Regions from separate parts of the Exiguobacterium sp. UBA1053 genome, predicted to be linked through region 2. Evidence: predicted binding sites of a transcription regulator. Region 2 holds the regulator's gene; the other holds the start of a gene.

Region 1 (15,626 bases), on a different contig from region 2:
AACAACCACAGACCGCTGAAAAACGAAAACTGAATTAACATGATAAAGGGGATGAATGGGAATGACAAAGACAGATCCTACGTCTATTGAAGCATCGATTCAAACGGATTTTAAGAAAGATATGTCTTACGGGGATTATTTGCAACTAGATCCATTGCTTACGAGTCAACATCGATTATCGGGGCATCATGACGAGATGCTGTTCATCATCATTCATCAAACGAGTGAACTCTGGATGAAGCTGATCCTGCATGAGATGCGAGCAGCGACGCAAGCGGTCGCAAACGATGATCTCGAATCGTCGTTTAAGATGCTCGCACGTATCTCAAAGATTCAGCACCAGTTGATTCAGTCGTGGAATGTTTTGTCGACCTTGACCCCTGCCGAATATCTAGAATTCCGTAACGCGCTTGGTCACTCATCCGGTTTTCAATCGTATCAAAACCGTCAAATCGAATTCACGCTCGGCTTCAAGAATGAGCAGATGCTAAAAGTGTATGCGCATGACGAAACACTCTATCCGATGATGCTCGAAGACTTGAAGACACCAAGCATCTACGACGAAACGATCCGAGCGATGGCGCGCCATGGGCTACCGATCGACCAATCCGTCCTTGATCGTGATGTCACGCAAGACTGGACGCCGAATGCAAGTGTCGAAGCAGCTTGGGCAAGCGTCTATCGGGATGTTGAACAATACTGGGATCTGTATGAGCTCGGTGAAAAACTACTGGATATCGGGAGCCAGCAACAGATGTGGCGCTTTAACCATATGAGTACCGTCGAACGGATCATCGGACAAAAGCCAGGAACGGGCGGTTCTTCTGGTGTCAGTTATCTACGACGTGTGCTCGACCACCGATTCTTCCCGGAACTGTGGTCAGTCCGCACGACATTATGAGGAGGATGAAGCGATGACACGATGGATTGATGTTTCACAACCACTTGATCGCCACGTCACGACGTGGCCGGGAGATACACCGTTTGAAGCGACATTGACATGGAATAAGGCAGACACCGGTTCCGTTAACGTCGGAAAGGTAACGATGAGTCTGCATACTGGCACTCATGTCGACGCGCCGTTTCATTTTGAGGATGCCGGACAAAAAATCATCGATCTTGATCCGGATCTCTACATCGGACATGCGCGCGTCATTTACTTACCAGGTCGTACAGAAATCACAGCCGCTGATTTAGATGGCTTTGAGCTAAATGATGTCCAGCGCTTGATCATCAAAACGGATGGTTGGATCGACAAATCAACGTTCCCAGAAACGATTCCCGTCTTGACGCCAAGTCTTGCTGAGCGTCTCGGAGAACTCGGGATTTCGCTGATTGGTCTCGACTTACCAAGCGTCGATGCGATCGATAGTAAGGAAATGGCGGCCCATCACGCACTGGCGCAGCATGGAGTCCATATCCTTGAAGGACTCGTCCTGGATGCGATCACGCCTGGTGATTACCACCTCAACGCTGTTCCACTTCCGCTCGTCGACGGCGACGGTAGTCCCGTCCGTGCCTTACTTCGTCCATACTAAAAAATCCGTCCAGCAGGCGCTCTGCTGGACGGATTTTTTGTTACTTAGGTAGTGGTTCGAACAAACTCGCTTCGATTTGACGAACGACATGTCCTAGGACCGCAAGCGATGGATCAACCTCGAATCCTTGATCCAAGGAATGATTGGCTCCTTCCATGATATCAATCGTCAGTTGTGAGGTGCGACACGTTTCAAGTGCCGCTTCATCATAAAACTTATCGGCTGTTCCGATGACGAGGAGTCCAGCTTGCGACGAATTGGCGATTTGTTCAGCCACTTCAGTCAGGACGGGTGTTAAGAAGACAAAGCGTGCTGTCTGTAGACTCGGCTTAGCAAGTAATGCCGCTAGCGGAATCGTTCCTAACGACTTTGCGATGAACTGAACGTTTTCGTATGTATGTGTCGCCAGCACTTCAGAGACGACAGCGTCGACCCGGCGCGTCATGCAGGTATTCGATTCAGTGTCTGACATCGAAAATAAATCTTCCGTCACATAGTGAATACAGATGACATCGATGTCTCGAGCTAGTAACGCCATCCGGCTATAGTAAAAGTAAGGATGGTCGTACAAATAAGATGCTCCCGAGATCAAGAAGCAGACCTGTTTGGATCCCATTTGAAAATGATCGTATGAAACGGTTGTCTGATCGACGACGATAGATGATTGTGTAATGCGCATGAAATCCCTCCGCGTTTTTTCTAGACTTTACCATTTCAAAAGTAGACTGTCATGCCTTTTTCAGCTCTCCCTTATAAACTAAAAAAGGCGATGCACCACATTGGGTCATCGCCAATCCTATATCTTTATCCAATCGGAGCAAACACGGACTGTTCGACTTGTTTTAACTCATAGAACGCTCCTTGTCGCGCCATCAATTCGGTATATGTTCCGACTTCGATAACGTGACCTTGATCCATGACGATGATTTGATCCATCGCTTCAAGACCCGCTAACCGGTGGCTGACGAGGACAAGTGTCGCGTCCGCTGCCCGTGCGAACAATCGATTGAGAATCATCTGTTCCGTCAAAGCATCGACGGAAGACGTCGGTTCGTCAAGCAAGTAAAGCGACGCTTCCCGCAAGAGCACACGAGCAATTGCTAAACGTTGCTTTTCTCCTCCAGACAAGTTCTCGCCTTTTTCAAATATACGATCGTTTAATTCGAACGTCGTTAATCCGACATCATCGAGCGCTTGACGCATCGCCTCGTCCGTTGCTGCTTCGTTCGCGAGCAATAGATTATCGCGAAGCGTTCCATAAAAGTAATGATTCTGTTGCAAGACGACATTTGCGTGTTGCCAAAGCCCTTCCGGATCAACCGTCCGACTCTCTTGACCAGCAATCGTTAATCCGTCTGTCGGATACATCCGTAACATCAATTGAAGTAACGTGGATTTCCCAGAACCACTCGCCCCGACGATTGCCGTCTTCTTGCCGGCAGGAATCGAGACGGTAACGTCACGTAAGACCGGGCGCGGTGCATCAGGGAACGTGAACGTCAATGCATTCGTTTCAAAGGATAGTGCCTGATCAAGAACGAACGTGTCATAAGTTGGCTCTTCTTGCTCGGTCACGACTTCATCAAGTCGTTTCGCAGCATGCCGGCTGTCTTCAAAAAAGCCGGGTAAGATCGCCATCGGTGCCGCATTCTCGAAGACCGTCAGTGATGTCATGACGAGTAAGGCAAGGAAGACCCCTTCGAGTTGTCCGCTCGCGACGAAATAGGCACCGACACCCAAAACGAGCCAGGAGATGATGAGCGTCACCATCGTATTCAAAGCCAAGTTCGAAACAGCGTGTAAACCATTACGTTTTTCTTCCTCGACATATCGTTTCGCGACGGCATTCAGGTCCTGTTCTTTTTGATCAAGTTGCTGGTAAATCTTTAAGTCACGATAGCCTTGGAACAACTCTGTCACTTCTGTCGACAAGTCACCACGGCGGACACGAACTGAGCGTGCGAAACGCTGTTCGCGGTACGCGAACCAACCCGGAATCAAGAAACCCGTCAGAATCAAACCAAGTAGTAGAATCCCGGCAATCGTCCACGAGAAGAAACTGACGAAAAAGATCGTACAGAAGAAGACCAGCAACAAGACGATCGGTGGATAGAGAACACGTAAGAACGTATTTTGCAGACTTTCGACGTCACCGACGATCCGAGCAAGTAAGTCCCCACTCCGGTATTTACCGAAAATTCCTGGCGCGAGCGGCTCGAGTCTCCGGTAGAACGACGTCCGGATATCACTAAGGATCGTAAACGTCGCCCGGTGCGAATAATAACGTTCCGCATACCGACTGACGGCGCGCGTCAGACTCGAGATTTTTTGCAGGGCAATCAAGACAGCGAGCGTCTGGATCGGTGGCAACAAGGCTGCCTTTGAAATCAGGTATCCACTTGCTGCGAATAAACCGACCGCTGTCACACCGGCGAGGACACCGAAGAAGATCGACCAGGCGATATCGCGTTTTTGATGCACCATCAACCGAAAGACTCCTAATAATTCCTTCATCGTGTTTCCTCCCCTCTCTGGACGCTACGCATCCGCGCATATTCCGAATCGCGACCAAGCAATTCATCATGGGTGCCACGATCGACGATTCGTCCGCCGTCGAGAACGACGATTTGATCTGAGCGCTCGATCGTATGCAGGCGGTGTGCGACAGTAATGACTGTCGCTGCTTGTCCAAGCTGTTCGATCGCTTGTTGAAGCAATCGCTCCGTTTTGACGTCGAGTCCTGTCGTCGGTTCATCAAAGACGATGACGTTCGGTCGTTTCAAGAACGCGCGTGCCAACGCAACGCGCTGTTTCTCGCCACCTGATAGACCACGTCCACCTTCTCCGATCACCGTGTCGATCCCTTCAGGTAACGTCGCAATCAGCTCCTCGAGCCCTGCTGCCTGCGCCGCCTCAAAGATCTCTTCCGGCGTCGCTTGACGGAGTTCACCGATCGCGATGTTTTCTGCCAGCGTTCCGGCATACAGATACGGATGCTGCGAGATGTAGCTCAACTGACGGAACCAGCTCGCTTCCTCCACCTGACTGCGATTAATCCCGTCGAGCAGAATCCGTCCTTCTTTTGGATCCGCGAGTCCGGCAATCAACTGTAAGACAGTCGACTTACCGGCACCACTGCGACCAATCAACGCCACCTTTTGATACGGCTCAATCGCAAGTGTCACGTCTTGTAAGGCAAAACGTCCTTCTTGATACGTAAAATCAACTTCATCCAAAACGATTCGTGGTGGACGGTTCATCGCAAGTTCTGATTGACCAAAGGCAACAGGACGATCGTCTGCCGTTAGTTCGGCTGCAATCTGTTTCGCTGCCGCGACACTACCGCGTCCTGTATGGAAGGCAGCACCCATCTCTTTTAAGGCAAGATAGTACTCTGGTGCCAATACGAGCATCAGGAATGCCGGGATGAAGGTGATGCTTTGGAACAGAATCAAGCGTAGACTGACTTCAAGTGCGATCATTCCCATGCTGAGCATCGAGATGAACTCAAGCATCAACGATGACAAGAAGGCGAGCTTCAAGACCGTTAACGTCGCATCCCGGAAATCAAGACTGCTTTTTTCGATGACGTCACGTTGTCGTTTCGCACGACCAAATAACTTCAAGGTCGTCAGTCCTTGCAACGTATCAAGGAATGTTCCCGAGAATGCCGTCATCTTCTCGAGTTGAGCATCCGCCCGCTTTTGCGTCATGATTCCGATGATGATATAGAACAACGGAATGAACGGTGCTGTGATCATCATGACGAGACCGGTGATCCAGTCATAGCTGAATGCCGCGATCAAGACCATCAAGGGAACGATCGTCGTCTGAACGACTTTCGGCAAGTATTGACTGTAATAGCTGTCCATCTCGTCTACTGCGTCGAGCAAGACACTGACCTTCTGTCCTGCTTGCCCTTGTAGCATCATTTCGACCGAGCGACCCGTGTATTTCGCGACGAGTGCTTCCCGAAGCGCCTGCTTCATGTGTGCCGATAACGTCGTACCGAGACGACCGTTCCAATACGTCACGGCGACCCGGAGCAACAGCATCCCGAGGACGACGAGTAGTAACGGAATGACGGCTTCAAACGGTTGTTCCTTCAGGAAAATCCGATCAACCGTCAACACGATACCATACGATTGACCGACGACCGCAACCCCCATCAGGAAAGCTGCCATGATGAATTGAATGAGAATACTGCGTGGAATCTTAACGATTCCTTTTAATGGATTCATATACAAACGTCCTTTCACAAAGTGTGAACGACTTTTAGTGAATATTTTCACATATCGTACATTCAGTATACCGAATCCGGAACGGGGATGCCATGCAGATGCTGTCGAAAAGGTGTGACGGTTTTGTGAGAGCATATGACTCGACAATCCTTTCGAATAAAACAATTATGGATATACATTATCCACGTTTAACGAAAGGAGACTTCTCATGCAAATGAAAACTGGGGTTGAGCAATCCGTCTATGCGATGTTGCTCTTGACCTTCCTTCCGGATCGCGCTGTGTTGTCCGGTGAATTCATCAGCCAGCAACTCGGTGCCTCGCCAACCTATTTTCAAAAACTCTTACGAAAACTCGTTCAGGCGGATCTGTTGTATTCCGTACCGGGCGTCAAAGGGGGCTTTCGCTTACGGCGTCCGGCAGACGAAATTCAAATCTTTGACGTTTATCAAGCAATTGAAGGCAAGCAGACGTTGTATGCGTCAAGCGGTGTCTTCGAGGATTTGATGGGAATTCAGGAACAGGAAATCGGTCTACTCTCGAATCTGATGACAGAGGCGGAAGAGGCGTGGGAATCGACTTTAAAGCGCGAATCGATCGGATCGATCCGTCAAGCAATCGATGCCTCCTGTCCACCGAAACATTTAGAACGGTTGCATGCGTTAATCACAGACCGGATGATGACACTTTAATGAACAGAAAGAGGTTTTTACTATGGTATTGAATCGTTATTTTGACTTATTCGACGCGTCACGTACGGACGCACAAGCTTTTGAGGATCTCGTTTCCTTATTCACGACAGACATCACGTTCGTTCTGAACGGACAACCAAAGCATGGCATCGACGCCTGGAAACAGTTCGTCCGTCATGTGTTTACAGCGAATCAAGACATTAAGCACATGTATGCGGGCTGGGAAGAAACAACACCAGGAACGTATGAAACACGCTGGGCAGTTTGCGGAAAACGGGCAGACGGTAGTGTCTTCACGCAAGACGGAAAAGATATCGCACGTCTCGATGAAAACGGACGGATCGCTTACCTGGAGAACGTTCCAGATGATCCGACGATGTTCCGTTCATAAGGTAAGTTCATATCAGCAAAAAACTGTGTCCCGCTTTTAAGCAGAACACAGTTTTTTTGATTTCTAACGTTTGATTACGAGTCGCTTCAGCAAGTAGCCCGTGATGACGAGTAACGACGCAATCGCGATATAGACCATGTATACCAACAAGTTTGGCGCAAATCGTGACACGATGTACGTCAATACGACGACAGCCGTATACAGCAACAAAAAATAGACTGATGTGCTTCAACTTCGACACTCCCCTTTGAATCCTTCTCTCTTCTTTACGGAAACGACTGGAAAATGTTTCAAAAGGTATGTCTTTATTTCGTTTTATAGATTCTTCGCTTTGAATGTGTCTCCACCTTCGATCGTGCCGTTATCAAAGCCTTTTTGGAACCAACGCTCTCGTTGCGCCGATGTGCCGTGAGTGAAACTTTCCGGTACGACATATCCTTGTCCTTTCTCTTGTAACGTATCGTCCCCAACAGCATTGGCTGCTGTCAACGCTTCTTCAAGATCGCCTTCTTCGAGCAAGTTTTCTCCTTGCGCGTGATGCGCCCAGACGCCGGCATAATAATCTGCCTGTAGCTCGAATCGAACGAGGTATTTATTGAACTTCTCCTCACTCATTTGCTTTCGAAGTGGCATGATCTCATCCGATTTTCCAAGTAACGTCTGGACATGATGCCCTACTTCATGCGCAATGACATACGCCATCGCAAAATCGCCCGGTGCTCCGTATTTCGTCTGCAGTTCATCATAAAAGCTTAAATCAATGTATAATTTCTGATCACCGGGACAGTAAAAGGGACCGACGGACTTCCCTGCTTGTCCGCAAGCCGAACTAACTTGATCCGTATATAAGACGAGTGTCGGTTTTTTATAGGTCTTACCATCTTCTTTAAATTCTTTCGTCCAGACTCGTTCCGTATCAGCCAAGACGACGGAGACGAAGTCCGCTGCTTCTTTTTCCTGCGCTGTTTCCTCATACGTCGTATTTTGCTGATCCCCACCGGTTAAGTCTCCGAGTAGTTCAGTTGGATTACCACCCATCAAAGTGATGACGATCAGCAGGATGATCCCGACACCACCGCCGATACCGGCGATTCCTTTCCCACCCATTCCCCGCCGGTCCTCGACGTTCGAACTCCGTTCTCTTCCCTTCCATTTCATGCGCTTTCCTCCTACCCGTTTCGTTATTGTTCTTTACCCAAAAGCTTTTATACGTAACGCTTCAGGACATCATGGATGAAACAGAAGTCTATTGATTTGATGCATTTTCTAGGAATATCCTTCTACTGTAGAGAAGATTAGTAGCAGAACCGATCTTTCGGATCCAATTTTTTCTACGCAAAGGAGGTACGACATGAAACCTCATCTACTTTTTTTATCTTGGCGTGATGCTCGACATCCACAAGCCGGAGAAGCTGAAACTTTTATTCATGAAATGTTGCGGCGTGTCAGTACTACCTACCGAGTTACCCATTTGTCTGTCTCATTCAAGGGCGGATCACCGACGGAGTATCGAGATGGTATCACTTACCTCCGTTATGGTACGACAGCTTCTCTTATTCCATATGCACTTTATTATTACTGGTCTTATGCTAAAACGATTGATTTAGTTCTGGATCATTTGAATGGGTTTCATTTCTTCACACCACTTTATGTTCCACGTCATAAACGAACTTTATTTCTTTATCAATTAATTCGTGAGCGTTGGTCGACGACGCTTGTGTTTCCTTTTTCAAAGCTTGGCGAATGGACAGAGACTCGACGGTTAAGCTGGTATAAAGATAGTCATGCCTTGACTGTCAGCCCCTCTGTTGTAGACGAACTACAAAGTGCTGGTTTTACTAACAGTCATATCACGATGTTGCCGCCAGGACTTTCCTTTTCCCCGTGGTCTGAACAGGAATGGGAGTTAAAAGAACATGTTCCAACCTTTCTATATATCAACCGTCTGAACGAAAAAGAACTTCAAGATGCGATTGGGGCATTCCTCATGGTCCAACGTGAGTTTCCTGAGACACGCCTCTGGCTGATTGGTATCCGTAACAGCTCTCATCTTTTGCAATACCTTACACTTCCCCTTCCTAAAGAAGTGAAGGATGCTATCACATATTACGATTCAGTCACTGAAACAGAAACGCGCCGCATGATGAGTCGTGCCACCGCTCTCCTTTTCCCTTCCATACGTGAAGGCGTAGGTTTTTCTATTATTGAAGCGGCGGCGGTCGGAACACCATCCATCGTATATGATGCTCCTGGTGTCCGAGACGCCGTTCAGTACGGCATGACAGGCTACATGGCTAAAAACAAAACACCTGGTGCACTCGCTGCCGAAATGCGAGCTTGCTTCCGAGATCCAGAGGAGTACGAAGCCATTCGCATCTCCGCTCATCATTTTGCACGGGCAATGGATTGGCAACAGACTGATCTCAAATTTCAAGAATGGCTGAGACGAGTACTTCTTGATACAAAATAAAGGGAAACTTCAAACGGTCTGACTTCTCCCAACAAGTAGAGAGAAGCCAGACCGTTTAAGTCAATCTTCATACTTTTTATTCTGTTCAAGGTTTTGGAGGATGTGTTCTGGATCAACGCGTTTTGTATAATCGGATGGTACTTCTGCGAAACGAATCACACCATTCGTATCAATGATAAACGTCGCCGGTTTCGGTAACTGCCAATCCTCATTTCCATTGTGCTTCGCTACATCAAGTCCCGATGCTTTGTAAATCTCAATCAAATAATCTGGCAAGTCGAACACCAAATCAAATTGACGGGATACATGTAAATCAACGTCACTTAAGACAGGGAAACTTAACGCATTCTTATTCGCCGTTTGCTCAGCAAAATCAGCTGTCTCCGGACTAATTGCAATGACAGTCGCTCTTTGAGCGCGGATTCGGTCGATTTACCGTTCGTACGCGCGAAGCTCGAGATTGCAGTACGGACACCAGCCACCCCGGTAGAACGTTAAGATAACAGAACCTTGCTCGAGTAATGTCTCGATCGCCACAGGCTTGCCAGATACATCGGGTAACGTAAAGTGTGGAATCGTATCACCGACACCTAGACCTTTTGCGATACCAGAAGCAGCCAGTTCTGCTGTCGCTTCCGCCATCAACCGTTGTTTCTCAGCAGGTGCCTTTTGTCGGAATTCCGATTGATACTGTTTGATTTCTTCGAGTAGTCGTGTCATATGTTCTCCCCCTTCATTGCTGTATGGAATAGCAAGGGGATTACTCGTTTGTCTCTTCTGACGACTCCTCCGCCTTCTTTCGGAATCGTTTGACGAACCCCATTAGTTGTTCCGGTGTTAATTCGAGCTTATTCTCATAGACATATTTCGTTCCGTATCCGAGTGCAAGGGTGGCGGTCGAAGCGACTCCCGCGGCAATGACGGCACCATATCCCGGAACCAGTTTCGCTATTTGTCGAAAAGCCGTCTTTCCGGAGTTTCCGACGATTGTCACGACAAGCAACTCTTTGGCACTCTCCTTGGATAACTGCCGTTCATACAGATTTGATAACTTGAGCATCAAGCCGATTTGAATTGAAGTCAACGGAATGATATCAGCTCCTGGAAACGGGACAGCACCGATCGCACCAGCAGCTGTTCCGGCACCCACGATCCAATTGTTGGCGATCTTCCCGCGAACGGTCGGATCCATCTGGCGAACGAACACATTATCCTTGTCGAACTTTTTTAAGATATCGAGGACCTCCCGGCGGAGCCGATCAATATTCGTTCCTTCTCGTGCTGATACGGGAATGATTTTTGGTCCTGGTAGTTTTTCTGCAATATGGCGAACGATCGTGTCGACATCATCCGTCGCATCCATCTTCGTCACGACGATCAAGACATTTTGGTTATGTTGATAGATTTTTCGAAAGTTTTTCGTCTCCGTCTCAGATAAAACGGTACCTGCCGCATTTAAAAAATAAAGGATGACATCGGCACTTTGATAGTACGTCCACGTCGCTTCCGAGTTCTGTGTATTGGCATCATTCAATCCTGGTGTATCGACGAAGATGACTTTATCCTCCGGATGCTGCCGGACTTGATCGATGCGAATCGTTTCACCCGGGCGCGCCCCGACCGTTGCGACTTCGCGACCAAGAATCGCGTTCAAGGTTGAGGATTTCCCCGCATTGACGTCTCCGATCAAAGCAACCGTCACGTCCTGCTCCAGCGATTGATTGAAATCCCGTCGCTCCGATTCAAACGACTGATCAAAGATTTCCTCCAGTTTGCGTTTCCGTTTTTGTTGATTGGTCTCGAGTCCTTCACCAAAAAAATCATCCATCGTGATCCCTCCCCCTTCTTCTGCTGTCTGTCTTTTCCCGTTATCCCTCGCTTTCAACACAAAGAAGGCAAGGGAACATTGTGTCCACTTGCCAAATTTTAGAGATATGTGCTACGTCGCTCAAGCAATACCGTATCGCGCCATCTGCCTCCGAGCCGACCAATTCGCTCCCGGCGACCGACTTCCCGAAAATCAAAACGTTCATGAAGGCGCAGACTCGCTTGATTTTCCGGAAAAACTTGCGATTGCAACGTCCAGATTCCAGCTGCTTCACTTGCTTGAATGACGTCGTCCATCAAGCGTGTGCCGACCCCTTTACCGCGTACTTCTTCCGCGATATAGAGGCTGATTTCAGCGACACCGGCGTATGCCGGAATCGAAGAGAATGGACTTAACGCGACCCAACCGAGCAGTTGCTCGTCTTCCATCGCAACGAGGCGGCTGTGTGCGTGGTGTTGCTTCGTCCATTCTTCGTACGGCAATGCCTCCGTGCGAAACGTCGCGTTCTCCGTCTTTATCCCTTGTTCGTAGATCCGAACGACTTCCGGGTAATCGTCCGCTGTCATTTGACGTACTTCCATCTCATCAGGCTCCTTTGTTGCTCACTGTTGATTCTAGTTCGACAGCATGCCAGGAGTCTCCTGTTTAATCGACGGTGAACGGAATCGGCTTCAAGTCGATTGGTGTATTCGTCACAGTGTTGGAATAGCCGGTTTGTAGATAGAAGTCATCGATTGCATCTATTTGTGACGCCGATAACGTGAACGTCGCCCGTAGTAGCTTTTGTTTCGCATCGATGACTTCAACAGTCGGTTTGATTTCGCGACCATCCGGTAGTTCGTTTCCTTGAATCAGGAACATACTGTTTTTAACATCCAACTTGATATCTGAATTTTTTTGATCCGAGTTCGTCAAGAAATCGACTTGTACGTGAGAACCGGACGTCTCTACCTGTTGAATCGTCATCTTCAATGGATGATGCGCATCTTGTTGCGTATAAGGGAAGGATGTCTTCTTTAGTGACAGCCAATGTGTCTTCGGTGAAAGGCTCAAAGAAGGATGCAACGTATAGGACCCGGATGGAATGACATAATTTCCGAATCGAATCCGCGAGACATCCGTTCGTTGCGACCCGGTAACTGTACCACTTACTAACGATGTTCCGACTGACCAGTTTTTGATGATTTCTTTCCCTTTATCATCAAATAGAGCCAGTTCTAGCCAATACTGATCCGCCTTCGGATAAACTGCCGTATAATCAAACGTCGTACTTGCCTGTCCTTTTGTCATCTGTTTCAACGTGATATCGACCGCATGATCAGGATTCTTCACCGTCGTATTAAACGTCTGTTCAATGGCTTGCAATCGTTTGACCGGAACCTCGAATTGCCAGTTCCCGTCTAGACCAAACATTTCCGAAATCACGAGTGGCACCTGCATGGAATCACTTAATTTCTGTAAGCCGACATCATATTCGATTCGTGCTTTCCAAACCTTACCGTCCTGTTTGAAATATGCCAGTTCTTGATTTTCAGTACCTTCGAATCGTTTATCCCCTTTGAACACTTCATAAAAAGCAGCTCGTTTCGTTTCGTTGACGTCTGGTACACCAGTTGCCGTCAAGTTCATCCCGATCGTCGTACCATCATAGTAGGCGTCGACGATCTTGATCGTAATGCCTTGATCCGTTACCGTCTGATCAATTGCTGTTGCAAGTTGTTTCTTCTCGATTTCCGTACCGACTGTGCCCTGTTCTATAAAGGGACGATACAGTCCACCAATCAATGGAACATGCGACATCGCGGAAGCGAACGGTGGAACGATGAACGTCGTCACGAATAGCGAGGCGGCAAGACCCGCAATGGCTACGTACTGTTTCCGACGAGGACGTACGTGTTGTCGTTCCGCTACACCTTGCGTAATGCCTTGACGAATCCGGTCTTGTAAGGCGTTCGTTGGAACAGGAATTTTTTCATAGTCATTTCGTAGATCGTGCTGTGCCATAATCCATTCCTCCTAACTGTATCTTCAATTCTTCGCGTCCTCGCTTTAAGTACGTCTTGACCGTATTGAGGGTAATGCCGATGAAGCTTGCGATCTCTTTCATCGGAATATCATGAAAATAGAAAAGAACTAAGACATCCCGATATTCTTTTCGCAAATGCGATAAAGCATGCACGAGATCGAGATGTTCGTCTCGCGATTGGTCTTCCTGTACCGGAACATGAAGTAAGATGTCATCTATTGGTTGTTGTTTTTCCAACACACGATAACAATTACGAATGAGGATTTTCGTGAGCCATGTCACGAAATGTTTCGGTTCCTTCACTTGTTCGATGGAGATGAACGCTTTATAAACTGTCTCTTGTACGACGTCTAAGGCATCGTGTTCGTTCTTCACATAAAGATATGCTGTTCGGTAGAGTTGTTCGCTATGTAGGAGCACCAATTGCTCAAACGCCGCTTCATCGTGCTTCATCGCACGGCGGACGAGTGTCGTGTGCTCGTTTCGTAAGTCCATCGTGTTCCCTCCCTTTACTTATTAGAGCATGATGAGCCGAGAAAAGTTTCAAAAAATATCCAAAAGAAAAGGACTCTTGCGTTTCAAGAGTCCCTCCATACTTCAAATGTCTAATCGTACTGCCATTTCCCGACCGAATCGATCCCCGTGGTCGATGAAGCCGAGACTCGCATACAGACGGTGTGCCGCCTGATTATCCGGTCGATAGCCGACGACGATTCGTTTTGCAGCAGGTAACGCGCGCATCTCGTCAATCACAGCTTGCATCGCTAATCGTCCGATCCCGTTCCCTTGCTGCGCTTGATCGATCATGATGCGGTAAATCCAGTAGCCGTCGAGTTCTTCTAGCTCCGTGTTGTACATCACAAAACCAACGACGGCTTCACCTGCCATGATCGCCCGAAGGACAAGGCTAGGTTCGAACTTCGCTTGCGCGATCGAGTAGACATTCGCTTCCATGAAGTCTTGCTGTTCTGCTGTCAGTGTCAGCTCACAACACGCTTCCCAGTTTTCTGCTGTTACCGGTACAAGTTGAATCATGTTCATTTCCCCTTTTAGTTAGACGGGAGTTGCCTCCAGCGTCTGTTGATCACATCGTTGCACAGTGATCGCCCCCTTTCCTTCTCTCTCCTATCGGTTGGTTTGATTCATTGTTGAAGGGCTGCTGCGTTTTTAAGCACCGCAGGTAGTTCGGCTAACGAAGTAATCATAAACGTCGGCTTGATATCCGTCGCTGATTTTCCTTCTGGATTAAACCAACATGTTGCGATACCAGCTTGAATTCCACCTGCGATATCAGCTGACAAGGAATCCCCGACGATGATCGTTCGCGCTGGGTCGAATTGTGGAATCCGTGCAAACACATGATTGAAAAATCCTGCCATCGGTTTTTGAAAACTTGTCTCTTCTGAAACGAAAATCCCTTCAAAGAAATCTGTTAATCCAGCGCCATCGAGCCGTGCGCGTTGTGTCTTCGAAATACCGTTCGTAACGACATACATCGTAACGTTTCCTGTTAGCTGCTCAAGTAGCGCCGTCGCACCCGGAATCAATTCCGTTCCTTGTGCGAGATAGCCGCGATACGTTTCGTCAACTTCTCGTCCGTCGACCGTCCGTCCTTCTTCCGCGAAGAACGTCACGAACCGTGAGTGAATGACTTCCTCGCGTGTCACCTCGCCTCGTTCGAGTGCTTTCCAAAGCGCTTGATTGAGTGTTTTATAGCGCATTTCTCGCTCCGGCGTCCACTGCAACTCTTGTTGCTCGAGCAGGCGGCGAAAGGCAGTCCGTTCCGTCGCTTCAAAATCGAGTAATGTGTGGTCAATATCGAATAATACCGTCGTGTAAAACATATTCAAGCTCCTTTTCGTACGTGTTGTACAGTCGTTGTTTTCCCGCCCAGTTGAAATAACAGCACGCCGCCACCAATCAGTAGCACGCCGAGTGCTTTCGTCCACGTAAACGGAACGGTCTGTAAACCGAACCAACCGAGCGTATCCCACAGTAAGGCAAACAGGATTTGTGATACCATGACGATCGAAATCGCACGACTCGGTCCGAGTTGTTGAACGCCTTGCGTCACACAGAGAACGACGCCGACACCAATGATTCCACTGAACCAAAACCAGGTTTGTGCCTCTTTTAGTGCAAACAGTTGTGATCCTTCGACGATCAGACCAATCGTCAATGAAGCGAGAAACCCGAGTCCAAGGACTAGCGTTGTCGTCGCCCAAGCGCCGACGTGTTCTTTGACTTTTGCGTTAAACGTATTTTGAATACAGACGAGCATGCCCCCACAAAGGGCAAGGATGATTCCCGTAACCATGTCGCACCTCCTTCATTCGTAAATGCTTTCTCCGACTCGTTCCATCAATCCGTCTCGATCAATGATCTCAATCGTATGTTGCGTTCGGCGAATCAACCCATCGTCGACGAACTGGCGTAAGACA
Region 2 (15,626 bases):
CATCGTACGATCCATTTCGACGAGGAACGTTTCGATTCAAACGAAAAGGAGTGGAGAGACCGGTCTAGCTACCGGAATCTCCACTCCTTTTTCTCATGTCGTTCATCTGATTAAGCGATAGGACTTCAAGGTTGCGGATCGATTTCGTTTGAAGAGGCTTCAAGACCATGACGTTTACTGTACTGATAGCCATCGAGCAAATAAAAGACGATCGCGAGTGCCCAAATGCCGACACAGCTGATCAAGAAAGCGGTGAGCGGTGAGACACTACCGTAATACGATAAGATCAACGGGTCAGTGAGTTCGACGAATAGCTGTGTCGTCAGGAGCGTACAGCATAATCCCGAAAGTAAACTGACGAAAAGACCGCTCCATGTCTGGATGACGAGACCGATCATACAAGAAATCAGGAGGAACAAAGGAAGCGCGGCATTAAAAGCATCTGGCCGGATGAAGGTGGACACATAGTCCGCATACATCGGTACGAAATAAAGGATGCCGGATAGCAGTCCTTGAATCAAGTTGATGAAAAAGCTTTTCGTCCGCATCAGTGTTGGTTCTCCCATCGTTCCATCAATTCGAGTAGATCGACATCAATTTGGTCACGTTCTGCTGAAAGAGCTGTCGCTTTCGGAATATCATTGAAGATTTCCGGTTCACAGAGTAATTGTTCGATTTCTGCCGAACGCTGTTCGAGCCGCTCAATGTCTTGTTCGAGCTGTTCGATTTGCTGACGGCGCTTGCGTTCTTCTTTCTGTGCTTCCTTGTCGATCGTCTTCGACGCAGTGACTTTTGCGGCTTTTGCTTCCTCTGCTTCAAGACGCGCAATCTCTTCTTGCTCCGCTTTCTTCTCCGTGTAGTACGAATAATCACCGAGGTATTCCGTCACGCCGGCTTCACTCATCTCGATGACGCGGGTCGCGATCCGGTCGATGAAGTAACGGTCGTGAGAGACGAATAGCAATGTCCCTTCGTAGTCGACGAGCGCATTTTCGAGGACCATCTTCGAATCCAGATCCAAGTGGTTCGTCGGCTCATCGAGGACGAGGACGTTCGTCTTCCGGAGTTTCAGTTTCGCGAGCGCGAGACGTCCGCGTTCGCCACCGGATAACTCATGGACGATCTTGAAAACATCGTCACCGCTAAATAGGAATTGCCCGAGGACAGACCGAACTTCTTGTTCACGCATCAGTGGCCATTCGTTCCAAATCTCATCGATGACACGGTTCCGGTCATTGAGTTCCGCCTGCTCTTGATCGTAATAGCCGATCGAGACGCCGGTTCCGAAACGGAAATCACCGAAGAGGGGGCGTAAGCGACCGACGAGGACTTTTAGAAGCGTCGACTTTCCGATTCCGTTCGGTCCGACGAGTGCCAGTGATTCACCGCGTTGCAAGCGGAAGGTGATGTCTTTTGAGACAGCTTCTTCGTAACCGATCGCCAGTTGATTGACTTGCAGAACGTCATTCCCGCTCTGTTTTTCAATCGGGAAGGACAGGACCGTGCTACGCTCATCTCCATCTGGACGATCGAGTCGGTCGACCTTTTCGAGCCGTTTCCGGACACTTTGGGCACGTTTTGTCGTCGTCGCCCGGGCGATGTTCCGTTGAATGAAGTCCTGCATCTTCGCGATTTCTTCTTGCTGCTGTTCAAACTGCTTCATTTCCTGATCGTATAAGGCCGCTTTTTGCTCCAAGTACTTCGTATAGTTCCCCGTGAACTTACGACAGACATTGCGCGACAGTTCGTAGACGACATTGACGACTTGGTCGAGGAAGTACCGGTCGTGCGAGACGATCAGGACGGCACCACGATAACCACCGAGGTAACTTTCGAGCCACGCGAGCGTATCGATATCGAGGTGGTTGGTCGGCTCATCGAGAATGAGAAGCTCTGGTGCTTGTAAGAGCATCTTCGCTAAGGCAAGCCGTGTCCGTTGACCACCGGATAATGTCTGAATCCGGCGCGAATAATCATCCGGATAAAAGCGCATACCGTGCAGGACGGAGCGGATATTTGCTTCGAACTGATAACCACCCGCTTCTGAGAAGTCGTGTTGCGCTTGATCATACGTCTTCAGGAGACGATCGTACGCGACCGGGTCGTTCAAGATATGCTCCATACCCATTTCAATTTCCATCCGGCGCAGTGTTCGTTCTTGTTCCTGAAGATGTTCGAAGACGGTCAGCATCTCGTTCCAGATCGTCTCGTTCGATTCAAGACCACTGTCCTGCGCGAGATAACCGATTTTGACATCCTTGCCTTTCATGATGTCACCTGAGTCATGACTGAGTTCGCCAGCAATGATTTTGAGCAAGGTCGATTTACCGGCACCGTTTCGTCCGACGAGCGCAATGCGGTCGCGCTCTTGTACTTCCAATTTGATATTTTCTAAAATCGGCTCGACGCCGAATGATTTCGAGAGTTGGTTGACTTGTAAGAGTATCATTTCCATCCATCCTTCCACCCTTTAGTCTATCACGAACAAAAGCGCGAGGTCCTGCGGAATATATTATTTGTGACTCTATGTGAAGTGGTTTACAATCAAGGAGAGTAGAAAGCTTTTTGCAAAGATTTGGGTGCCACGATGGATGTGGCCGAAGGGGGAACTGCAGGATGAATGGACCAGACACAAAAATTCCACAAGCGACAGCAAAACGGTTGCCGCTATATTATCGCTTCATCCAAAGTTTATACAATTCAGGCAAGCTCCGCGTCTCTTCTGCTGAGTTAAGCGAGGCGGTGAAGGTTGATTCAGCAACGATTCGTCGCGATTTTTCCTACTTTGGGGCATTAGGGAAGAAGGGGTATGGATACAACGTTCAACATCTCTTAACGTTTTTCCGCAAAACCTTGAATCAAGATGAGGTGACGAATGTTGCCTTAATCGGGGTCGGTCATCTCGGAACAGCGTTTGCAAATTATAACTTTTTAAAGAATAATAGTACTCGGATAGTCGTTGCGTTTGATGCGGACGAAGAGAAGGTCGGAACAACGACGCATGACGTTCCAATCTATCATGTTTCGGACATGAAAGAACAAATCGAAGCGAATCAGGTCGATGTTGCCATCTTGACGGTTCCATCCCAGTTCGCGCAGTCAGTAGCGGATGAGTTAGTCGAGTATGGTGTGACAGGCATCCTGAACTTTACGCCTGCACGGTTGAACGTGCCAGCGAGCGTCCGGGTCCATCACATTGATTTATCGATCGAGTTGCAGTCGTTAGTTTATTTCATGAAGCATTATTCGCAATCAGCTGAAGGAGTGAAATCATAATGGAAAACCTTATTCCGCTCACACTAGGTATCGGACCTGCGAGCATCGGATTAATCGCGGTCGTCGCGTTGATCATCTTTGGACCGAAGAAGTTACCAGAATTCGGACGTGCTGCAGGTCAGACATTGAAAGAGTTCAAGAATGCCACGAACGGCATCATGGACGACGATAAAAAGGACGAACCGAAAGAGAAGTGATTGAATCATGACGGTTGATCAAGAGCAAAGCATGACGTCGCACCTTGACGAACTCCGAAAGCGGATCGTCTGGTCGCTTATCATCGTCGTCGTCCTGTTCGCTGTCGCATTTCCGCTCGTCCGACCGCTCGTCCGCTTCTTGCAAGCAGACTTAAAAGAGCTCGGTATCGGTTTGAATGCCTTCAACGTCGCCGATCCTTTAATGTTGTATTTGAATCTTGCGTTCATTATTGCGCTGATTTTAGCGTCACCGTTCTGGATGTATCAACTCTGGGCATTCGTCCGACCAGGACTTTATGACAAGGAGCAAAAAGCGACATTGACGTATATTCCGGTCATCTTCTTTCTGTTTTTGGCTGGCGTAGCCTTCTCGTATTTCTGGTTGCTTCCCTTCTTGCTTGAAGTCTCAACGGATCTCGGGAAAGAGCTCGGAATCGAACAAGTCATCGGAGTGGAGAACTACTTCAGTTTCTTAATCCGGTTGACGATGCCGTTCGGTCTTCTTTTCCAATTGCCGGTCGTGACGATGTTCCTGACACGTCTGGGTCTCGTGACGCCATATTTCATGCGAAAGAATCGGAAATATGCGTACTTTGCGCTGTTCGTCGTTGCGGCATTGATCGCACCGCCGGACGTGACGTCACACTTGATGATCTCGGTTCCATTGTTCGTTCTCTATGAGATCAGCATCTTGATTTCTGCGCGAACGTACAAAAAAGTCTTGATCCTCGAGCAACAGGCAGAGCTTGAACGACAGGCGGATTTGATGCGTGAATTGAATAAATGAATCGTGAATTCCTTCCAACGATTTTTGGAAGGAATTCTTTTTTATGAAAGCGTTATTTTTATATTGATAAAGCAGTTAGTGATACGTATACTAAAGATAATTCATGGGGGCTTAGCTCAGCTGGGAGAGCGTTTGGCTGGCAGCCAAAAGGTCGTCGGTTCGATCCCGATAGTCTCCACCAATACCAAATATCCAACTCCTCGAGGCGTCGAGGAGTTTTTATTTTTCTCCCAGTTAAATTCCTTAAAAATATAAAATGTCATGTAAAACAAATAAATTAAAAAAATAGGCAAATATAAATTGTTTATTTCCATTAAATTCATTAAACTAAATATACAGAATTTTCGTTTAACTGTTTTATTAGTAGTACTACTATGGTTTTACAGAAAAGGGGAAAACGAACGCATGAAGAAGAAAATTGCACTTATGGCAGCCGTCTTAATGACGTCTTCCAATCTAGTCAGTGCGCAAGGTGCACTGTCGTCGCAAGACAAAGCAACGGGTCAAAAACCGCAAGCGCTCTCGCTGAAGAAATCGGGGCAAGAGAAGCACTACAAACAATCGGATAAAGTCCGTGTCGTCATCGAGATGGAAGAGAAGCCGGCGATTCAAATCGCACAAGCTCAAAACAAGCGGTATAGCACATTGAGCAATGCCGAAAAAGAGTCGATCAAAGATCGCCTCGTCAACGTCCAAAAATCAGTCAAGTCAGCCATCGCTAAAAAGGCGATTCCCGTTACATATAAGGAAAGCTTCACAACCGTCATCAACGGATTCAGTGGTGAAGTCAAGTTCGGGGACATCGAAGACATTAAACAACTGAGCGGAGTCAAGAGCGTACATATCGCCCATGAGTATGCGCGTCCGGAAGTTGCTAAAGGTGCAAAGCCAGACATGCTGTACAGCAAGGACATGGTCAATGCGAAGGAAACATGGCAGGACTATGGTTTTAAAGGGGAAGGAACAATCGTTGCCGTCATCGATACGGGAATCGATCCATCGCATAAGGACATGGTCTTGAGCCCAGAGACGAAGATTGATTTGACTTCTTCGAAAGTCGATAGTGCGAAAGAAACAAAAGGCTTAAAAGGAAAGTACTTCACGGAAAAAGTACCGTACGGCTATAACTATGCCGATCACGATAGCGAAATCCGTGATTTAGGTGCGGGCGCATCGATGCACGGGATGCACGTCGCGGGTACGGTCGGAGCAAACGGCGATGAAGCAAACGGTGGTATCAAAGGGGTCGCTCCGGAAACACAACTCCTCGCGATGAAAGTCTTCGGAAACGATCCAGGAATGCCATCGACATTCAGCGATATCTACATTAAAGCGATCGATGATGCGATTGCACTCGGAGCCGATGTCATCAACATGAGTCTCGGATCGACGGCATCGTTCGTCAATGCAGATGATCCAGAACAACGCGCAATCGTCAACGCGATGAACAACGGCATCTTGTGTGCGATTTCTGCTGGTAACTCGGCATTCGCAGGTCATGGTGCAGGTAATCCGTACACAGCGAACCCGGATATCGGTGTCGTCGGTGCACCAGGTTTAACGAGCCAAGCACTCCAAGTCGCATCACTCGAAAATACGAAATTGACACTCGAAGGCATGGCACTGACGATCGACGGTCAGGATGCTGGTTATTTGGCATACCAAAAACAAGATTCACCGAATCCGATTGCTGTCTTCGATAAAGAGAAGAAGGATGTCGTCTATGTCGGTGACGGTCAAGCTTCGAACTACGAAGGTAAAGACGTCAAAGGGAAAGTCGTCTTCGTCGTGCGTAACGGTGGTTTCAACTACGGTATGATCCAAGCAGAAGCTGAGAAGCAAGGGGCAGCAGGTGTCATCGTCCGCGGTCGAGTCGATCATGGGGATTACGTCAGCATGGCGCTCAACAATCCGACGATTCCACTCGTCACACTCAGCATCGCAGACGGAAACGATCTTGAAGCAAAAGCAAAAGAGGGCAAGGCAATCGCTGTCACGTTCGACGGAAAAGCAGTCTCAGCCGATAACCCGGTCGCAGGACAAATGTCTGACTTCACGTCTTGGGGTGTCACACCAAGCCTTGACTTCAAGCCAGAAATCACGGCACCAGGTGGAAAAATCTACTCGACGCTCAACGATAACGAGTATGGTGTCATGAGTGGGACATCGATGGCGGCACCACACGTCGCTGGTGGAACGGCACTCGTCATGCAACGAATCGCGAAGGACTTCAAAGTCGATGGTGCGACACGCGTCAAACTCGCGAAGAACATCTTGATGAACACGTCGCGTCCGCAACTCGATCAAGGAAAATACAATGCGCAGCTAAAAACAGGCAACTTCTACTCCCCACGTCGTGAGGGAGCTGGATTGATGGATCTTCGTGCTGCCATGAAGACACCAGTCGTCGTCACAGAGACGAAGTCAGGTGAAGGTAAGGCATCCTTGAAGGAAGTCGGCGAGAAGTTCACGTTCACACTTGATTTGAAAAACTACAGCAGTGAAAAAGTGACATATAAGTTAGCCGGAACGGTTCAATCAGATCTCGGTGCAGAAGGATCAAACTTCCTCGAAGCAAACGGCATCTTTAAAAAGGGAACGATCGGTACGGTGGACGCGAACAAGGGCACATATCCGATCTCATTCGCAGTGGGCTCGAAGAAAGCAAGCTCGGTCTCGATTAATCCGAAGAGTTCAACGAAAGTCAGTGTATCGGTCGATCTAAAGGATACAACGGACTGGGCAAACGAACTTCCGCTCGAACAAGTCTTTGAGAACGGCTACTTCGTCGAAGGATTCGTCCGTTTGATCGATACGAAGAGTAAGAATCCAGAATTGACCGTTCCTTACGTTGGCTTCAAAGGGAAATGGGATCAAGCTCCGATTCTAGACGCACCATTGTACGATGAAGACAACACGTTCTATGGTTTGACAGGTCTAGCGACAGAAGTGAAGGATAACTTCGAATTCCTCGGCGCAAACGCTGCTGGCGATGTCGTCGCGAACAAAGTCTCGTTCTCACCAAACAACGATGGTAGCGCAGATGAAGCCTTCCCGATCATCTCGTTCCTCCGTAATGCGAAAAAAGTCGAGTACTCGATTCTTGACCGCAACAAAGCAACGCTTCAGAAGCTCGATACGCAAACGGACGTCGTCAAGAACTACTATGATAGTGGTTCAGAGGACGGATACACACCAGTCACAAGCGCTGCTTGGGACGGAACGATCAACGGGAAACCGGTCAAGGATGGTCTTTACTACTATAAAGTCAAATCCGTGATCGATTATCCGAATGCAAAATGGCAGTCGAACCTCTTCCCAGTCTATGTCGATACGAAAAAACCAGCCGCAACCGTGAAATGGGATGCGTCGAAATCAACGCTCTCATGGACAGCAGGTGACCAAGGAACAGGTGTCGCGTCATACGATATCCTCGTCAATGGTAAGAGTGTCTTGAAACAGCCGCTTGCTGCAACAGAAAAAGCGTACACGTTGACGGATCTTCCAGAGCGCGCGAAGATTGCCTTCGTCGTGAAGGATTATGCAGGAAACAGTGTGAAAAAAGACGTCAACACGACAGGTGTCGATAAAGCGGTACCGAACGTTCAAATCGATACACCGGTCGCACTTGGTCTTGCGACATCAAAAGTCATCAACATCGCAGGTCACGTCTCTGATGAATCAGGCATCAAATCGTTCAAAATCAACGGAAAATCCGTTAAATTGCGTTTCGATGCAGCCCAGCAAAACTATGCCTTCAGCCACGACGTGACGTACACGACGGATGGCGTCAAGTCATTCAAGGTCGAAGCGTATGATGGTAAAGGAAACCGTGTGGCGTTCAGTCGTCAAGTCATCATCGACACAGAATTACCGACGATTCGCGTCACTGCACCAAAAACCGTTTCAAGCAAAACAAAAACAGCCGAGATGAAGATCGTTCTTCGCGATAACTACAGCGAATTACGCTTTGACTTCAACGGTAGCGCGGAATACCGCCGGGCGTTCAAAGAGCCGTACGAGATGAAAGCCTTCAAAAAGACAATCACGAAAAAAGTGACGCTCAAGAAGGGGAAAAACACGTACAACTTGAAACTGAAGGACCTCGGTGGACACGTTGTTACGAAAACGGTCGTCATCACGAAAAAATAAGGAACAAAAGATGAAGTCAGGCGGAAATCCGTCTGGCTTTTCTTGCGTGCCGAAGCGCCTTGAAGGGTTTATGAGATGAGAAGAGGGGGAATTTTAAGAACAGAAACAAGTCAGAGGGGGAACAACCATGAATCCGTTCACGACCTTAATCGCCTTCATTGTAGGGTGTCTCGTCTTATATCTCGGTATCCGCGACAAAAACGGTTGGCTGATCGGTGTCGCGATGATACCGCTCGCGATCGTTGCCTATAGCGTCATCTATCTGATCATTCAGGTCAGTGCGTAGTCTTCATGGAAAACGTCTTACCCTAAGCGGTAGGACGTCTTTTTTTTCGAAAATCGTACTACAGATGAAACCAATCTAGTAAAATGTAAGTATATGACAGTATAGAGAGGTGGATGATCATGGAACACGTACATACACAAACGGATGCATTGGCAGCGCTGTACGAAGAGATGCATCAGAAGACGAAGACCGTCATGTGGGTCATGCTTGCAGCATTCTTAGCGCTCAGTAATACACTCGAGAAACCAATCTACGCGATGATCGTCCCGTTATTGTATTTTGGCTATGACATGTTACTACAACGGAAGCGGTTCGCGCTTGTCGCGGAATACACATCAAAGGATTCAGCAAGACGGCTCTATCAGGTGCATGTGTTGATTGGCATCTTACAGTACGGAGCACTCGCCGGTCTGATCGTTTGGGCAGTCGATCGCCCGAATACATCTTTCTTGATCGGTCTCGTCATCGTCGTCATTCCGTTCTACTGGCTCTGTCGAAAAACGTTAGAGTTCATCTCACGAAAGATTGATCCAACGTATATCACGGAAAAAGAAATTCACAAAGCGCGCTAAGGGAGAAGAGGCTATGCAAACGGCTCGTGAAGAACGTCTACAAAAACTTGCGCTCGCGTACCGGGATGTCGAGTGGCTCGGCACACGCTGGTACTGGAACGTGCTCTTATTCATAACAGTCGGTATCCTGATCGAGTGGACCGACATCCCCTTGTTGATTTTGACGATTCCAGCCCTTTTTCTCGGCTCTGATTTTCGCTACCAACTAAAAAAACGAAAAATTTTAGACGGCTACATCTCAAAAGCGCAGGTCCGTCGCCAATTTTTACTACGCATTGGTAGTCACGTCCTGCTGTACGCGATCTTAACGATCGTCATCACCCAGACGATCGAAGGACCGTTTTGGCAGATGCTTGTGGCAATTTTTACGATTTTAACACCGCTCTATTTCATCAGCGAATGGATCATCCGACGCGACGGAGCGCGTGATCCCGATTATATCAGTGACGGAGAAGTAGCCCGCTTCGTCAGACAGAAAGGAACATCGCAATGGAACACCTATTCGAGCGACAAGCACGTCTGAATGTAATGAAACGTCCGGTGCGTGTCGTCGCCTATTTCTTTTTGATTCCTGGACTAATTTTTGCGATACCCGCTTGGTTTGTGCCGGCGATTGCATCCGTCTTTTTCCCAATCATGCTCTTTTGTCTTTGCGCGACGGCAGTCGCTCGAGAAATCGTCCGGCTACGACTCATGAAGTCGTATTTAACAACGACTATCTATCAACAGACTGTTCAAAAAGTAGCTCGTCTGACAATCATCGGTTATGTTGTTGCGTGGCTAATTGCCGTCGTCATGCTGTCGATTCCAAGTGCCCCTGGTTATTTATTTGTCATCTTCCTCTTTTGGGTTGGGGGAGTCAGTTTCAGTGTCAATCGAATGAATTGGACAGCAAAACAAATCGATCCGGCGTACGTGACGATGGGTGAAATCGAACGTGCGTGGTGGAAACGATAAAATCAAAAAATCCGCATCAATCAGCGAAAAAGAAGCTGTTTGATGCGGATTTTTGATTATTTCTTCAACAGTAGATAAATGAAGTACGGTGCTCCAATCAAGGCGACGACAATCCCAGCCGGTACGCCGTCTGGTCCCGCGATGTTGCGTCCAATCGTATCAGCGAACGCAAGCAACCAGCCGCCGAGTAAGAGGGCAATCGGCAGAAAGAACTGATGCCGTGGTCCGACGAGGGCGCGGGCGATATGCGGCGCCATCAGACCGATGAAGGAAATTCCACCGGTGACAGAGACGGCAGCAGCGGCAAGCGCGACGGCTGTCAACAAGAGTTGGATCCGTTCTTTTTCAATCGCGACGCCAACACCGATTGCGACCGGTTCATTCAAGGCAAGCAGATTGAGCTTATTCGCCTTATAGAATGTCAGTGGAATCAAGACGAGTAACCACGGTAAGAGTGAGTAAACGAAAATCCAGTCCGTTCCCCAGATGTTACCGGCAAGCCATTTGGCGATGAAGTCGACCTTCTCGCGACGCGTCGATGAAATCAGGATGACCATGATTCCGGAGAGCGCCATCGAGAAGCCGACACCCGTTAAGATCAAGCGAATCGGTTGGAGTCCTTGGACACGGTCGTACGAGAACAGGTAGATCGCTGTCGCGGTGACGAGTGCACCGAAGAAGGCAGCGATCGGTAACAGATAGATGAATGACCCGACATCGGTCGGGAAGTACAGGAAGAACAAGGCGACGGCGACGCCAGCTCCCGTATTGATGCCGATGATACCAGGATCAGCGAGTTCATTGCGGGTGATTCCTTGGAGAATCGCACCGGATAAGGCGAGTGCCATTCCTGCCATGACGGTGATGAGCAGTCGGGGCAAGCGGAGCGAATACAGGACGAACTCCTCTTTGAATGATCCGTTTCCAAGTAACGTCGGCAGTAAACGATCATACGACAGGGAAGCAGGTCCAAGACCGATGCTGACGACGAGTGTTGCGATCAATAGTGCCAGTAACGTCCAAAACGTCAGTTGCTGGCGACGGCGTAAACGAGATTCCATCATGAGAAAGCACGCCCTCCTTTCCGAACGATCAAGAGGAAGAATGGTAGCCCGAGCATCGAGACGATTGCGATGACCGGCGTCTCATAGGGCGCGTACAGCGTCCGTCCGATCGTATCGGCAAGCAACATGAACGTCGCACCAAAGATCGCAGTCATCGGCAGGATGAACCGATAGTCCGTCCCGACGATCGCGCGGACGATATGCGGAATCATCAGCCCGATGAACGCCATGTTACCGACGAGTGCTACGGCAGCACCGGCAAGCAGGATGACGACGACGTAAAGCACCGCTTTGATCCGCTGGATGTTCTGTCCGAGTCCGAGCGCGACTTCTTCCGAAAGACTGAGGATCGTCAATTGCCGCGAGAAAATAAACGCAATCACGATTCCAATTGCGATGACCGGCGCGATGATTTGCAGTTGTCCCCATGTCGACCCGACGAGTCCCCCGGACGTCCATTGTGAGACATCTTGGGCAATCTTGAAGTAAATCCCGATCCCTTCCGCAATCGCGTACAGAAACGCTGAGATTGCGGAACCGGCAAGGACGATCCGGAGCGGAGAGAAGCCGCCTTTTTTCGAAGCGCCGATTCCAAAGACAAGTGCTGCCCCGAGTGCTGCTCCGACGAAACACGCGATCATGATCCCGAAGTAGTCAATTTTCGGAAAAAGGACGATGACGAGCGCCAGTGCCGCATTTGCTCCTGCCGTCAGACCGAGCAGACCAGGATCGGCGAGGGGATTACGTGTCATCGCCTGCATGATGGCGCCAGAGACACCGAGTGCCGCTCCAACGAGGATTGCTGCCAGTTCCCGTGGCAAGCGGATTTCTTGGACGATTTTTGCTTTTTCATTCAACGGTCCGAACGTCAAAGCGTTCCAGACTTCGCGCGTCGTCGTATCGGCGGCACCGAACGTCATCGCGATCCAGAACATCCCGAAAAAGAGGACGAGACCGAGTGTGATTTTAATGCCGAACGGAATTCGACCAGCTGACATGAATGTCGCCTCCATTTCTGATTCAGTGAGTGAGCCGCAAAAAAAGGGAGGGATCCCGCAGGTTCCCTCCCTTATTCATTATGCGCCAAGGAAACTTTTCTTGAAGAACTCGAGTTGACGTTCGAGTGTGAGCGGATCGTTGAAGTAGAACTCCTTCGAATCGACTTCGAAGACACGATCGTTTTTGACGGCTGGAATGTTCTTGAACGTATCCGTTTTCGTGAATGAGTTGTCCGCTTCCGCACTCTTACTGAAGACGAGGTAGTCGCCTGCGTATTCAGGAAGGACTTCTGGTGACAACGCGTAGTATCCGTCTTTTAATGCCATCTTCGTGACTTTATCCGGCATTTTCAATTTCATTTCCTGATAGAGAATCTCTGTTCCACGACCCCAGTTATCGCCGAAGACGTAGAGTTGTTTATCGAAGCTTTCGATGACAGACACAGTAGCATCTTCACCGATTTTTGCTTTGATGTCTTTACCGGCAGCAGCAGCGCGTGTTTTGAAGTCTTTGACCCAGTCGCGTGCTTCTTGCTCTTTATTGAGCAATTTACCGATTTCGATGTGTTGCGTCAAGTAGTCGACTTTTCCGTATGTGTACGTGACCGTCGGAGCAATCTTTTTGATTTTATCGAGGTTTTTCGTTGTCGAGTAGCCGATGATCAAGTCGGGTTCGAGTTCGATAATTTTTTCAACGTTCTCTTCCGATACTTCCGTGACATCTTTGAGCTTGTCGAACTTCGGATTCGCTTTTGACCACGAATCGACACCAACGACAGGTACGTCGAGTGCCATGACGTTGCCGGCAAAACCAGCGAGGACGACGACACGTTTTGGATTAGCCGGAACTTTAATGTCACCATTCTCCGATTTGTACGTGATCGTCTCGTTTTTCGACCCAGATGCTGCATTGTCCTTCTTCTCTGTATTGCCACACGCTGCGATGACGAGCGTGAGAATGAGTAGAACCGGTAAAAGTAGTTTCTTCATGATTCAATCTCCCTTGATTAAGTTGTAGGTGATACACATCGGCTTGTTCGTCCGCGGATCGCGTCCGATTTCAGCATCGATATGGAATACTTCTTGTAAGACGTCTTTTGCGATGACTTCCTCACACGTTCCGGCTTTGACAACTTCACCGTTTTTCATGGCGATGATATAGTCGGCGAACCGTGCCGCTTGATTCAAATCATGCAGGACCATGACGATCGTCCGTCCTTCGGTCCGGTTGAGATGTTCGAGCAGTTCGAGCACCTCGAGTTGGTGGGCGAGATCAAGATAAGTCGTCGGCTCATCGAGGAAGATGATGTCCGTCTCTTGGGCGAGTGCCATCGCAATCCAGACCCGTTGACGTTGACCACCCGACAGCGCATCGACCGGACGGTGTTTGAATGCCATCGTATCCGTTGCTTCGAGTGCCCAATCGATGATCTCGTAATCGTGTTTCGTCAAGCGTCCGAATCCTTTTTGGTACGGGAAACGACCGTATGAGACGAGCTCTGCGACCGTCAGACCACTTGCGCTTTCTGGAGTTTGTGGCAGAATAGCCATCTTCCGGGCAAGTAGCTTCGTACTTTCCTTGGCGATATCGAGACCATCGAGCAATGCACGTCCTGATTGATGAGGAATGATCCGTGTCATCGCTTTCAATAAAGTCGATTTGCCACATCCATTCGCCCCAATGATCGTCGTGATTTGTCGATCGGGAATTTGGACGGACAAGTCTTTGACGATGGGACGATCACCGTAGCCGATATTGATTTCTTCTGTTGCTAGACGTACCATACGCGACGACTCCTTCGTTGTTCTCTCCGTTTTCAATGATAATGATTATCACTATCGTCTCATTAACCATACCAGTCCTGTAAAAACGCTGTCAACATTTTTTCTTGTGTTCAAGAGATGTTCACGTTATCATGAGGTAGTGAGAATGATAATCAATCGTAATCAAAGACGAGGAGTGAGTGAGATGAGGGAACAGGAGTTGTTCGACGTAACAATCATCGGCGGAGGACCTGCAGGGTTATATTCGACGTTCTATAGTGGTCTTCGGGGCATGAAGACGAAATTGATCGAGTATCAAGCAGAACTCGGAGGAAAATTGCACGTTTATCCGGAAAAGATGATCTGGGACGTCGGCGGACAACCACCGATCACTGGTGAAAAACTCATGGCTCAACTCGTCGAACAAGGACTGACGTTCCAACCGACTGTTCAATTGAATGAAAAGATCATCTCGATCGCAAAAGACGTCTTCGGCAACTTCGTCTTAGAAGCAGAATCGGGTCGGATCCATTATTCGAAGACGGTCATCGTCGCGGTCGGCGGCGGCATCCTCAATCCACAAAAATTAAAAGTCGAGGGCGCGGAGCGCTTTGAAGTGTCGAACTTGAACTATACGGTCAAATCGATTGAACGCTTTAAAGGAAAGACCGTCATCGTCTCAGGTGGTGGGAACTCGGCCATCGACTGGGCGAACGAGCTCGAACCGGTCGCGAAAAAAGTCTACGTCACGTATCGCCGGGATTGTTTCTCGGGGCACGAGGCGCAAGTTGACCAGCTCGTCAAAAGTTCTGCGGTCTGTCTCCTCAACACGACGATTCACAAGCTGATCGCAAGTCCTGATCATCAACGGATTGCATCGGTCGAATTGATCGACTGTCAAACAGAGGAAATCGTCGAGATTCCAATTGATGAAGTCATCATCAATCACGGCTACGAGCAGGACGCGGCACTGCTTGACGCGTGTGACCTCGATATCGCACGGGTCGATGACTTCTATATCGCAGGGAACGCGGCGAGCGAGTCGAGTGTACCGGGTCTATATGCTGCCGGAGATATTCTTTCACACGACGGGAAGGTTCACTTGATCTCAGGTGCCTTCCAAGATGCAGCGAACGCTGTCAATCGGGCGAAACGCTTCATCGAACCGAAAGCGCCAAAAGTGGCGATGGTCTCGTCACACAACGAAGTCTTTAAAAAACGCAATCGGGCGTTGATTGAGGAACGCGTCAATCAACAATCTTGAATAATGTTTAAACGTCCAAAATGCTTGGAAACAAGCGGATTTTGGACGTTTTTTTGTATGAATTTCATTTTTGTACTATAACAGAACGATTTGACAACGTACTGTATTTAGGACAAAATTCTACTTATGTTCCACTACATGTAGGATACAAGTAAGATGGATGTATAAGGAGGAAGGGTATGACAACTACGAAACGTAAGCCAATTGGCCTTGCCTGGCAAATTTTAATCGGCTTGATTCTCGGGATCACAGTCGGTGGTGTATTTTATGGGAATCCCCATGTCGCGGAGTGGCTTAAGCCAATCGGTG

What was found. Region 2 encodes Rex, which represses fermentation and respiration genes when NADH is low (regulators of the CRP and FNR family bind a similar motif). Its sites were predicted from a motif close to TTGTGAAATATTTCACAA; they were not measured.
Region 1: the regulator Rex is predicted to act here: its motif matches at 5,815-5,832, upstream of cydD (thiol reductant ABC exporter subunit CydD).

The regions. Positions count from the first base shown of each region.
Region 1 covers NZ_DCDO01000002.1:19,138-34,763, reverse strand. The annotation lists gene B3G15_RS00625 (amino acid permease) at 1-38, shown strand, start outside; gene kynA (tryptophan 2,3-dioxygenase) at 62-901, shown strand; gene kynB (arylformamidase) at 915-1,538, shown strand; gene B3G15_RS00610 (cyclase) at 1,579-2,217, opposite strand; gene cydC (thiol reductant ABC exporter subunit CydC) at 2,343-4,052, opposite strand; gene cydD (thiol reductant ABC exporter subunit CydD) at 4,049-5,779, opposite strand; gene B3G15_RS00595 (Rrf2 family transcriptional regulator) at 5,988-6,470, shown strand; gene B3G15_RS00590 (nuclear transport factor 2 family protein) at 6,493-6,861, shown strand; gene B3G15_RS00585 (hypothetical protein) at 6,925-7,071, opposite strand; gene B3G15_RS00580 (KPN_02809 family neutral zinc metallopeptidase) at 7,177-8,019, opposite strand; gene B3G15_RS00575 (glycosyltransferase family 4 protein) at 8,213-9,331, shown strand; partial or broken gene B3G15_RS00570 (peroxiredoxin-like family protein) at 9,392-9,973, opposite strand; gene B3G15_RS00565 (YcjF family protein) at 10,092-11,159, opposite strand; gene B3G15_RS00560 (GNAT family N-acetyltransferase) at 11,258-11,740, opposite strand; gene B3G15_RS00555 (DUF4179 domain-containing protein) at 11,805-13,163, opposite strand; gene B3G15_RS00550 (sigma-70 family RNA polymerase sigma factor) at 13,138-13,680, opposite strand; gene B3G15_RS00545 (GNAT family N-acetyltransferase) at 13,783-14,220, opposite strand; gene B3G15_RS00540 (YjjG family noncanonical pyrimidine nucleotidase) at 14,328-15,029, opposite strand; gene B3G15_RS00535 (DMT family transporter) at 15,032-15,502, opposite strand; gene B3G15_RS00530 (Crp/Fnr family transcriptional regulator) at 15,515-15,626, opposite strand, start outside.
Region 2 covers NZ_DCDO01000013.1:1,116,575-1,132,200, reverse strand. The annotation lists gene B3G15_RS13375 (hypothetical protein) at 126-548, opposite strand; gene B3G15_RS13370 (ATP-binding cassette domain-containing protein) at 548-2,449, opposite strand; gene B3G15_RS13365 (redox-sensing transcriptional repressor Rex) at 2,617-3,276, shown strand; gene B3G15_RS13360 (twin-arginine translocase TatA/TatE family subunit) at 3,276-3,473, shown strand; gene tatC (twin-arginine translocase subunit TatC) at 3,481-4,260, shown strand; tRNA gene B3G15_RS13350 (tRNA-Ala) at 4,366-4,441, shown strand; gene B3G15_RS13345 (S8 family serine peptidase) at 4,666-8,412, shown strand; gene B3G15_RS13340 (hypothetical protein) at 8,540-8,698, shown strand; gene B3G15_RS13335 (hypothetical protein) at 8,818-9,270, shown strand; gene B3G15_RS13330 (hypothetical protein) at 9,284-9,793, shown strand; gene B3G15_RS13325 (hypothetical protein) at 9,760-10,227, shown strand; gene B3G15_RS13320 (FecCD family ABC transporter permease) at 10,284-11,291, opposite strand; gene B3G15_RS13315 (FecCD family ABC transporter permease) at 11,288-12,289, opposite strand; gene B3G15_RS13310 (iron-hydroxamate ABC transporter substrate-binding protein) at 12,368-13,279, opposite strand; gene B3G15_RS13305 (ABC transporter ATP-binding protein) at 13,283-14,074, opposite strand; gene B3G15_RS13300 (NAD(P)/FAD-dependent oxidoreductase) at 14,259-15,317, shown strand; gene B3G15_RS13295 (cation:dicarboxylate symporter family transporter) at 15,497-15,626, shown strand, end outside.